Regions from separate parts of the Kitasatospora sp. NPDC054795 genome, predicted to be linked through region 2. Evidence: riboswitches for the same ligand, from Rfam matches in the RefSeq annotation. Region 2 holds a riboswitch; the other holds the start of a gene.

Region 1 (3,675 bases), on a different contig from region 2:
GGTTCGGCGCACACGTTTCGGTGCGGGCGGGGGTCACGGCTGGTCGCCCTCGCGCTGACCGAGGGTGACCTTGGTGTTGAGGGTCTGGCCGTTGCGGGTGTACTCGACGTCGACGGTCTCGCCGGGCTTGTGCGTCCAGATCCGGCTGACCAGGGCCGGGCCGTTGTCGATCGGCACGCCGCCGAGCTTGGTGATGACGTCGCCAGGCTTGAGGCCGGCCTTGTCGGCCGCGCCGCCGGGGGTGACGGCTGGCTGGCCCTGGATGTCCTTGGTCTGGATCTGCGCGCCGTCGCCCTTGTAGTCGTCGTTGCGCAGCACGTCGAGCTTGGCGTAGACCGGCTTGCCGGTCTTGATCAGGGTGTCCGCGACCCACTTGGCCTGGTTGATCGGGATGGCGAAGCCCAGGCCGATGCTGCCGGCCCGGCCGTTGGCGGAGGCGTTGGACTGGATCGCCGAGTTGATGCCGATCACCGCGCCGCCGGAGTCGAGCAGCGGGCCGCCGGAGTTGCCGGGGTTGATCGAGGCGTCGGTCTGCAGGGCGTTCATGTACGAGGCCTGCGAGCCGGTGTCGTCGCCGGAGGCCACCGGGCGGTCCTTGGCGCTGATGATGCCGCTGGTGACGGTGGACTCCAGGCCGTACGGCGCACCGATCGCGACGGTGGCGTCACCGACGTTGACCTTGTCGGAGTCGGCCAGCGGCAGCGGGGTCAGCTTGCTCTTCGGCGGGTTGTCGATCTTGACCACGGCGACGTCGTAGCCCTCGGCGTGGCCCAGCACGGAGGCGCTGTAGGAGCTGCCGTCGGCGAACTTGACGGTCAGTTTGCCGCCGTTGAGGGTCGGCGCGACCACGTGGTTGTTGGTGAGGATGTGGCCCTCGGTGTCGAAGACGAAGCCGGTGCCGGTGCCCGACTCGCCGTTGCCCTGCGCCTTGATGGTGACGACGCTGGGCAGCGCCTTCTGCGCGATGGCGGCGATCGAGCCAGGGGCGGGCTCGTTCTTCTGGGTGTCGCTGGCCTGCACGGTGGTGCTGCGGTGGTCGTTCGCGGAGCTGCCGCGGTCGGCGTTGTCGGTGACGGTCACACCGAGCACGCCGCCGGCCACACCGGCGACCAGCGCGACGGCCGCGATCAGGGCGACCAGGCCGCCGCGCTTCTTGCGCGGGCCGCCGGGGCCGACCGGACCGCCGGGGTAGTCCGCCGGGTAGCCGAGCGGGCCCGCCGGGCCGCCGGGGTAGCCCGCGCCGCCGGAGGTGGAGTCGTGGGTGGGGCCCCAGCCGCCGAGCGGCTGACCGGCCCCGAAGGGGTGGTGGCCGTGCGCGGCGGGGGCGGCGGGCGCGACCGGAGCGGCGCCGTAGCCCTCGTGAGCGGCGGGGGCGGCGGGCACGGCCGGAGCGGCGCCGTAGCTCTCGTGCGGGCCGGCCGCCGGAACGCCGTGGGTCGGGGTGGCGTACGGGTTGTCGGCCGTCGGCGGCAGCGCCGGGGCGGCGGGGGCCGCGCCCGGGGCGGGCGCGGCGAGCGGGGCCACCGGAGCCTGCGGGGCGGGCGGCAGGACCGGCGGCGGCGCGTCGATGTAGCCGGTGGCCGGGTCGACGGCCGGCTGCTCGGCGACGGGCGCCGCAAGGGCCGCGGGGGCCTCCGGTGCGGACACCTTGGTGAAGGCGACGGTGGGCTTGTGCCCGCCCTCGGCCGGGACACCCTCGGCCGCGACGGCGTCGACGGGCGGCGCCGCCTCGACGGGGGCGGCCTCGACGGCGCCCGACTCCGGCTCGGGCACCCGCCGGAAGGCCATCGTCGGCTGGTGCCCACCCTGAGCGGGGCCTTCGGAAGCGGACTCGGCCGCCCCCGGCCCGGCGGGCTGCTCCCCCTGCGGCCCGGTGGGCCCAACCTCGCGCTCGGTGCTCACGGACGACCTCCATAGCTGGCAGAACCAAGGACCATAGTTTTTCGCACTGTCGATTCGATTGCCGTAAGGACCCCTCTGAAGAACTCATAAGAATCCTTAGCCGACGCAGACGCCGACACCCGACACCCGACACCCGACACCGACGCCGGCACCGACGCCGGCACCGACGGCCGAGGCTCCCCTCCCCCGCCGGGCGTCCCGCGATGCGGACCGCACACCCTCGGCCTTGGGCGATCGCCCCCGTGCCGGTTAGCCTGTCGCTCCAAACTGACACGCGGGAGCTTGGACCCACCAGGCTGAGAGTGCGCATGTCGACCGTACGCCACACGAGTGACGGCCGGTCGAGGGGGCGCTGACCGCCGGAACCTGTCCGGGTAATGCCGGCGTAGGGAGTATCGGCCATGCCGCCTGCTTCGCCATCCTCTTCTTCGGGCGCGAACGTTCCCGCCCCCGGCGCGGACGCCTCCGCCGGGGGCGCGACCGCCGTCCTGGAGCGCCCCGAGCACGTCGAAGCGCCCCTGGTGCTGGACACCGAGCCGCCGCGCACGCTGCGCTTCCGGGACCACTTCGCGCTCTGGATGAACCTGGGCGTCAGCCTGATCGGCTTCTCCACCGCCGCCACCGTGCTCGGCGCCCCCGGCAGCGAGCTGTCGCTGGCCGCCGCGGTGACCGCGATCACGGTCGGTACGGCGGTCGGCACCGCGATGCTCGGCGTGGCCTCGCTGATCGGCGCCCGCACCGGCGCCCCCGCGATGGCGAACCTGCGCGGGCTGTTCGGCACCCGGCTGTCGTACCTGCCGACGGTGCTGAACATCGTGCAGTGCATCGGCTGGGGCGTGTTCGAGCTGCTGACCATCTCGGCGGGCGCGCAGACCGTCGCGCACACCACCGGCTACCGCTGGCTGTTCGTCCTGCTCGCGGGCGCGCTGACCACGGCGCTGACCATCTGGCCGCTGGGCTCGATCGCGGTGCTGCGCCGCTTCGTGGCCGGGGCGGTCGCGGTGGCGATGGTGTACTTCACCGTCCAGCTGGGCCGCCAGGGCGTGCCGGACCCGGGGGCGGGCAACTGGCACGGCTTCCTGGGCGCCACCGACGCGATGATCGCGGTGTCGGTCTCCTTCGTCCCGCTGGCCGCCGACTACACCCGGCACTCGCGCACCCCGCGCTCGGCGTTCTGGGGCAGCTTCTCCGGCTACACGATCGCCCAGGTCTGGTGCTACGTGCTCGGCCTGATGGCGCTGCTGCAGTCGGACGGCGATCCGAACCGGATCTTCGACTCCTTCCTCGGGGTCTGGGCCGGCTGGCTGTTCCTGCTGGTGCTGGTGCTGCGCGAGACGGACCAGTCCTTCGCCAACGTGTACTCGACGGCGATGTCGGTGCAGAACCTGCTGCCGAAGGTGGACCGCCGGGTGCTCTCCGGCGCGATCGGCGTGCTGATCACCGTGCTGGCGCTGCGGATCGACGAGTTCACCGACACCTACTACGGCTTCCTCGGTCTGATCGGCTCGGTGTTCGTGCCGCTGCTGGCGGTGCTCGTGGTGGACTACTTCCTCGGTGCCGGGCGGCGCGGCTGGGACCTCTCCGCCGACGCGCCGTCCCGCTGGCCGATGCTGCTGCCGTGGGCCCTGGGCTTCGCGGTCTACCAGTTCATCGCGCCGACCAAGGTGGCCGGCTGGTGGACGGACTTCTGGACCTCGGCCCAGGAGTCGCTGCACTTCACCCCGCAGGAGTGGACCTCCGCCTCGCTGTTCGCCTTCCTGGTGCCCGCCCTGG
Region 2 (5,262 bases):
GGGCCGTACCGCGTTCGATCAGCCTCCGCCCCTGGGTGAGGTCGCGCGGCCGGTCCACGGCCAGCAGCGCGCTCGGCACGCCGTCGCGCAGCCAGAGCACCGACCAGTCGCCGTCCCGCGGGGAGCCGCGCCACAGCAGCTCGTCGCCCCCGGCGTGCCGGCCGGCGTACTGGACCATCCGGCCGAACTGCTCGGACCAGAAGTACGGCACCGGGTCGTAGGCCGGCGCGTCCGCGCCCAGGACGGCTGCGGCCACCGCCTCGCCGGACTGCAGGGCGTGGTCCCAGTGCTGGACGGCCAGCCGGGCACCGGCCCGGGCCGAGGGGTAGCTGACGCAGTCGCCGGCCGCGAACACGCCGGGCACCGAGGTGCGCAGCCGCCCGTCCACCACGACGGCGCCGGCCGCGTCCAGCTCGACCCCGGAGCCGGCCAGCCAGCCGGTCGCGGGGCGGGCCCCGATGCCGACCACCACCTCGTCGGCGGGCAGGTGCGAGCCGTCCGCCAGCAGCACCGCGCCGGGCTCGACGGCGGCCACGCCGACCCCGCAGCGCAGGTCGACCCCGGCCCCGGCGTACCAGGCGGCCATCGCCGAGCCGACCTCGGTCGGCAGCGCGCCGGGCAGCGGCGCCGGGCCGGCCTCGACCACGGTCACCTCGCAGCCCGCCGCGCGGGCCGCGGTGGACACCTCGGCGCCGATCCAGCCCGCGCCGACCAGCACCAGCCGCAGCCCGGGGCGCAGCAGCGCGCGCAGCGCCAGGGCGTCGTCCAGGGTGTGCAGCAGGTGCGCGCGCTCGGCGCCGGGCAGGGCCCGCGGGACGGCGCCGGTGGCGATCACCAGCGAGCCGTACGGGAGGTCGCCGCCGTCGGTGTGCAGCACGCCGGGGGTCAGGCCGGTGGCCCGGCGGCCGGTGAGCAGCTCGATGCCGAGCTGCCCGTAGTCGATGTCCAGGGCGGTGGAGTCGGCCTTGCCGAGCAGCACGTCCTTGGAGAGCGGCGGCCGGTCGTACGGCGCGTGCGGCTCCTCGCCGACCAGCACGATCGGCCCCTGCCGGCCGCCCTGCCGCAGTTTGAGGGCGCACTGCGCCCCGGCCAGCCCGGCTCCGACGACGACCACCTGATCCGTTCCGCTCAGCTCTGCCACGCCCGTCACTGTACTCAGCGCGACGCGGCGGCCTGCGGGCCGTCCGCCCGCTGTACGGGCCTTCGGCCGGGCCGACCCCCGGCGTTAAGGTGGGGGCACCACACGGGAGCCCGGCGCACCGGGCTGAGAGGCGGGCTGGCACGGCCTGCGACCGTCCGAACCTGATCCGGGTCATACCGGCGAAGGGAGAAGAGCAGCTTTGTCACGCTTGCCATCAGGCGCCCACGCCGACGTGCTGGTGATCGGCGGGGGCGTCATCGGCCTCGCCGTCGCCTGGCGCGCCGCGCAGCGCGGGCTGCGGAACGTGATCGTGGTCGACCCCTCCCCCGGCGGCGGGGCCGCCGGGGTCGCGGCCGGGATGCTCGCCCCGGTCACCGAGCTGCAGTACGGCGAGGAGCCGCTGCTCCGCCTCGGGATGGCCTCGAACGAGCGGTACGCGGCCTTCGCCGCCGAGCTCTCCGAGGCGAGCGGCGGCCGGGACACCGGCTACCGCCGCTGCGGCACCGTCGCCGTGGCGCTGGACTCCGACGACCGCGAGGAACTGCGCGAGCTGCACGCCTTCCACCAGCGGCTCGGTCTGGACTCGACCTGGCTGACCGGCCGGGAGGCCCGCAGGCTGGAGCCGATGCTCGCCCCCGGCGTGCGCGGCGGCCTGCACGTCGCGGACGACCACCAGGTGGACCCCCGGCGCCTGCTCACCGCCCTGGCCGCCGCCTGCGAGAACGCGAACGTCCTGCTGCACCGCGCCGAGGCCGTCGAGCTGCTGGTCGAGGACGGCCGCGCGACCGGTGCCCGGCTCTCGACCGGGGAACGGGTGGGCGCCGGGCAGGTCGTCCTCGCCGCCGGCCCGCACAGCCACCGGCTGCCCGGCCTGCCCGACGGTGTGCTGCCCGCGATCCGCCCGGTGAAGGGGCAGGTGCTGCGGCTGCACGTCCCGGACGCCTACCGCCCGTTCCTGTCCCGCAACGTCCGCGCCGTCGTCCGCGGCCGGCACCTGTACCTGGTGCCCCGGGAGAACGGCGAGCTGGTGGTCGGCGCGACCACCGAGGAGCAGGGCTACGACACCACCGTCACCGCCGGCGGGGTGTACGAACTCCTGCGCGACGCCCACGAGTTGGTCCCGGGAATCACCGAACTCCCGCTGCTGGAGACCTCCGCCGGGCTGCGCCCCGGATCGCCGGACAACGCCCCGCTGCTCGGCCCGACGTCACTGCCCGGGCTGGTCGCCGCCACCGGCCACTACCGCAACGGCGTGCTGCTCACCCCGGTGACCGCCGACCTGGTCTCCGAGTACCTGGCCACCGGTGAGGTCCCCGAAACGGCAAGGCCGTTCACGCCCCTGCGCTTCTCCCCCGAACCCCCCGCTGCGAAGGCCTCCGCATGACCGAGATCGCCCCGAACGAGATCACCCCGAACGAGATCGCCCTGACCGTCAACGGCGAGCCCCGCCGGGTGTCCGCCACGACCACCCTCGCCGAGGTGGTGGCCGCCGTCAGCGCCGCCAACACCGGTGTCGCCGCCGCGCTCAACGAGGCCGTGGTGCCCCGCGGTTCGTGGCCCGGGACGGCGCTGGCCGGCGGCGACCGGATCGAGATCCTCACCGCCGTGCAGGGAGGCTGAACCATGGCCGACGACCTTCTGACCATCGCCGGGACGGCCTTCTCCTCCCGGCTGATCATGGGCACCGGGGGTGCCCCCAGCCTGGAGGTCCTGGAGCGCGCGCTGCTCGCCTCCGGCACCGAGCTGACCACCGTCGCCATGCGCCGGGTCGACGCCACCACCCAGGGCTCCGTGCTCGACGTGCTGACCCGCAACGGCATCCGGGTGCTGCCCAACACGGCCGGCTGCTTCACCGCCGGCGAGGCCGTGCTGACCGCCCGGCTGGCCCGGGAGGCGCTCGGCACCGACTGGGTCAAGCTGGAGGTGATCGCCGACGAGCGCACCCTGCTGCCCGACCCGATCGAGCTGCTGGACGCCGCCGAGACGCTGGTCGACGACGGCTTCACCGTCCTGCCGTACACCAACGACGACCCGGTGCTGGCCCGCAAGCTGGAGGACGTCGGCTGCGCGGCCATCATGCCGCTGGGCTCGCCGATCGGTTCGGGCCTGGGCATCCGCAACCCGCACAACTTCCAGCTGATCGTGGAGGGTGCGGGCGTCCCGGTGATCCTGGACGCGGGCGCCGGCACCGCCTCCGACGTGGCGCTGGCGATGGAACTGGGCTGCGCCGCGGTGATGCTCGCCTCCGCGGTGACCAGGGCTCAGGACCCGGTGCTGATGGCCGAGGCGATGCGGCACGCCGCCGAGGCGGGCCGGCTCGCCCACCGGGCCGGCCGGATCCCGCGCCGCTTCCACGCCGAGGCCTCCTCCGCGATGGCCGGCCGGGCCGACCTGGACGCCCGCGAGCGCCCCGCGTTCTGAACCGTCGCGCATGTCACAAGCCGGTCCCGGAGGCGGTGTCCTCCGGGACCGGCCGTCCCGGGCGGCTCTAGACTCTCCGAGTGGACATGGCACTGCACGACCCCTTGATCGGCGCCCTGCTCGACAACCGGTACCGGGTCGAGCAGCGCGTCGCGACCGGCGGGATGTCCACCGTCTACAAGGGCACCGACACCCGTCTGGACCGCGTGGTCGCACTCAAGGTGATGCACCCTTCGCTGGCCGGCGACGAGGGTTTCACCGCCCGCTTCATCCGCGAGGCCAAGGCCGTCGCCAAGCTCACCCACCCCAACGTGGTCACCGTCTTCGACCAGGGCGCGGACGGCGGTCACGTCTTCCTCGCCATGGAGTACGTGCCCGGCCGCACCCTGCGCGACCTGCTGCGCGACCGCGGCGCGCTGTCCGTCCGGGCCGCTCTGGACGTGCTGGAGCCGGTGCTGGCCGCGCTCGGCGCCGCCCACCGGGCCGGGCTGGTCCACCGCGACGTCAAGCCCGAGAACGTGCTGATCACCGACGGCGGCCTGGTCAAGGTCGCCGACTTCGGCCTGGTCCGGGTGCTCGGCACCGCCGACGGCGCGCCCACCTCGACCACCACCGCCACCGGCGGCACGGTCATGGGCACCGTCTCCTACCTGGCCCCCGAGCAGATCCTCCCGGACGCCCCGACCGACCAGCGGGTGGACGTCTACGCGGCCGGCATCCTGCTGTACGAGATGCTCACCGGCCGCCGCCCGCACACCGGCGACAATCCCGTCCAGGTCATGTACAAGCACCTGCACGAGGACGTCCCGGCCCCCTCGCTGGTCGCCCCCGCTGTCGGCCCCGAACTGGACGCGATAGTGGCCGGCGCCTGCGCCCGCTCCGCCGACGCCCGCCCGTACGACGCGGTCGAGCTGCTCGCCGCCCTCCAGCGGGTGCGCCGCACCCTCACCCCGGCCGAGCTGGACGCCGAGCCGCCGACCTCCACCCGGCCCGGCCCGCGCTACCCGACCACCGAGCCGACCTCGGTGGTCCAGCCGCTGCCGCGGCCCGCCGACGCCCCGCCGACCGAGCGCACCAGCGTGCTGGACATGCCGCCGGAGCTGATGGACGAGCTGCTCGCCGAGCCCCGCCCGTACGACGAGCCGACTCCGGTGCAGCGGCGCCGGCCGGCCGCGCCGCGCCGCCGTCTCCCGCGCGGTCCGCTGATCTGGACGGCCGCGGTGGCCGCCCTGGTCCTGGCGATCGGCGGCGCCACCTACGGGATCTCCGAGGGGCTGTACGGCGCAGTGCCGGGCGTGCTCGGCAAGGACCGGGCCGAGGCGCAGCGGGTCCTGGACAAGGAGGGCCTGCACGGCAGGTTCGTCGAGGTGTTCAGCGAGTCCGTGCCGTCCGGGCAGGTGATCTCCGTGGATCCCGGGGTGGGGGCGCGCACCCGCAAGAGCGACAGCGTCACCGTCACCGTCTCCAGGGGCCCCAAGCGGATCGCGGTGCCGGACCTCACCGGCAAGAGCTCCGCCGACGCCGCCTCGGCCCTGGCCGGCGCCCAGCTGACCAGGGGCGGCGTGACCGAGACCTACGACGACACCGTGCCCGAGGGCTCGGTGATCAGCAGCTCGCCGGCGGCCGGGCAGCTGCTGCAGGAGAACTCCGCGGTCTCGCTGGTGGTCAGCAAGGGCATGGTGCCGGTCCCGAACGTCACC

The links. A riboswitch is a leader RNA that binds a small molecule or an ion and turns the genes downstream of it on or off. The one in region 2 is predicted to bind thiamine pyrophosphate.
Region 1: another riboswitch for thiamine pyrophosphate. It lies ahead of ACWGJO_RS08210 (purine-cytosine permease family protein); the one in region 2 lies ahead of thiO (glycine oxidase ThiO).

What each region holds. Positions count from the first base shown of each region.
Region 1 is NZ_JBSHAP010000015.1:99,675-103,349, forward strand. It holds gene ACWGJO_RS08205 (S1C family serine protease) at 34-1,902, opposite strand; TPP riboswitch at 2,167-2,311, shown strand; gene ACWGJO_RS08210 (purine-cytosine permease family protein) at 2,304-3,675, shown strand, end outside.
Region 2 is NZ_JBSHAP010000156.1:9,714-14,975, forward strand. It holds gene ACWGJO_RS36305 (NAD(P)/FAD-dependent oxidoreductase) at 1-1,150, opposite strand, end outside; TPP riboswitch at 1,234-1,346, shown strand; gene thiO (glycine oxidase ThiO) at 1,350-2,525, shown strand; gene thiS (sulfur carrier protein ThiS) at 2,522-2,761, shown strand; gene ACWGJO_RS36320 (thiazole synthase) at 2,765-3,562, shown strand; gene pknB (Stk1 family PASTA domain-containing Ser/Thr kinase) at 3,649-5,262, shown strand, end outside.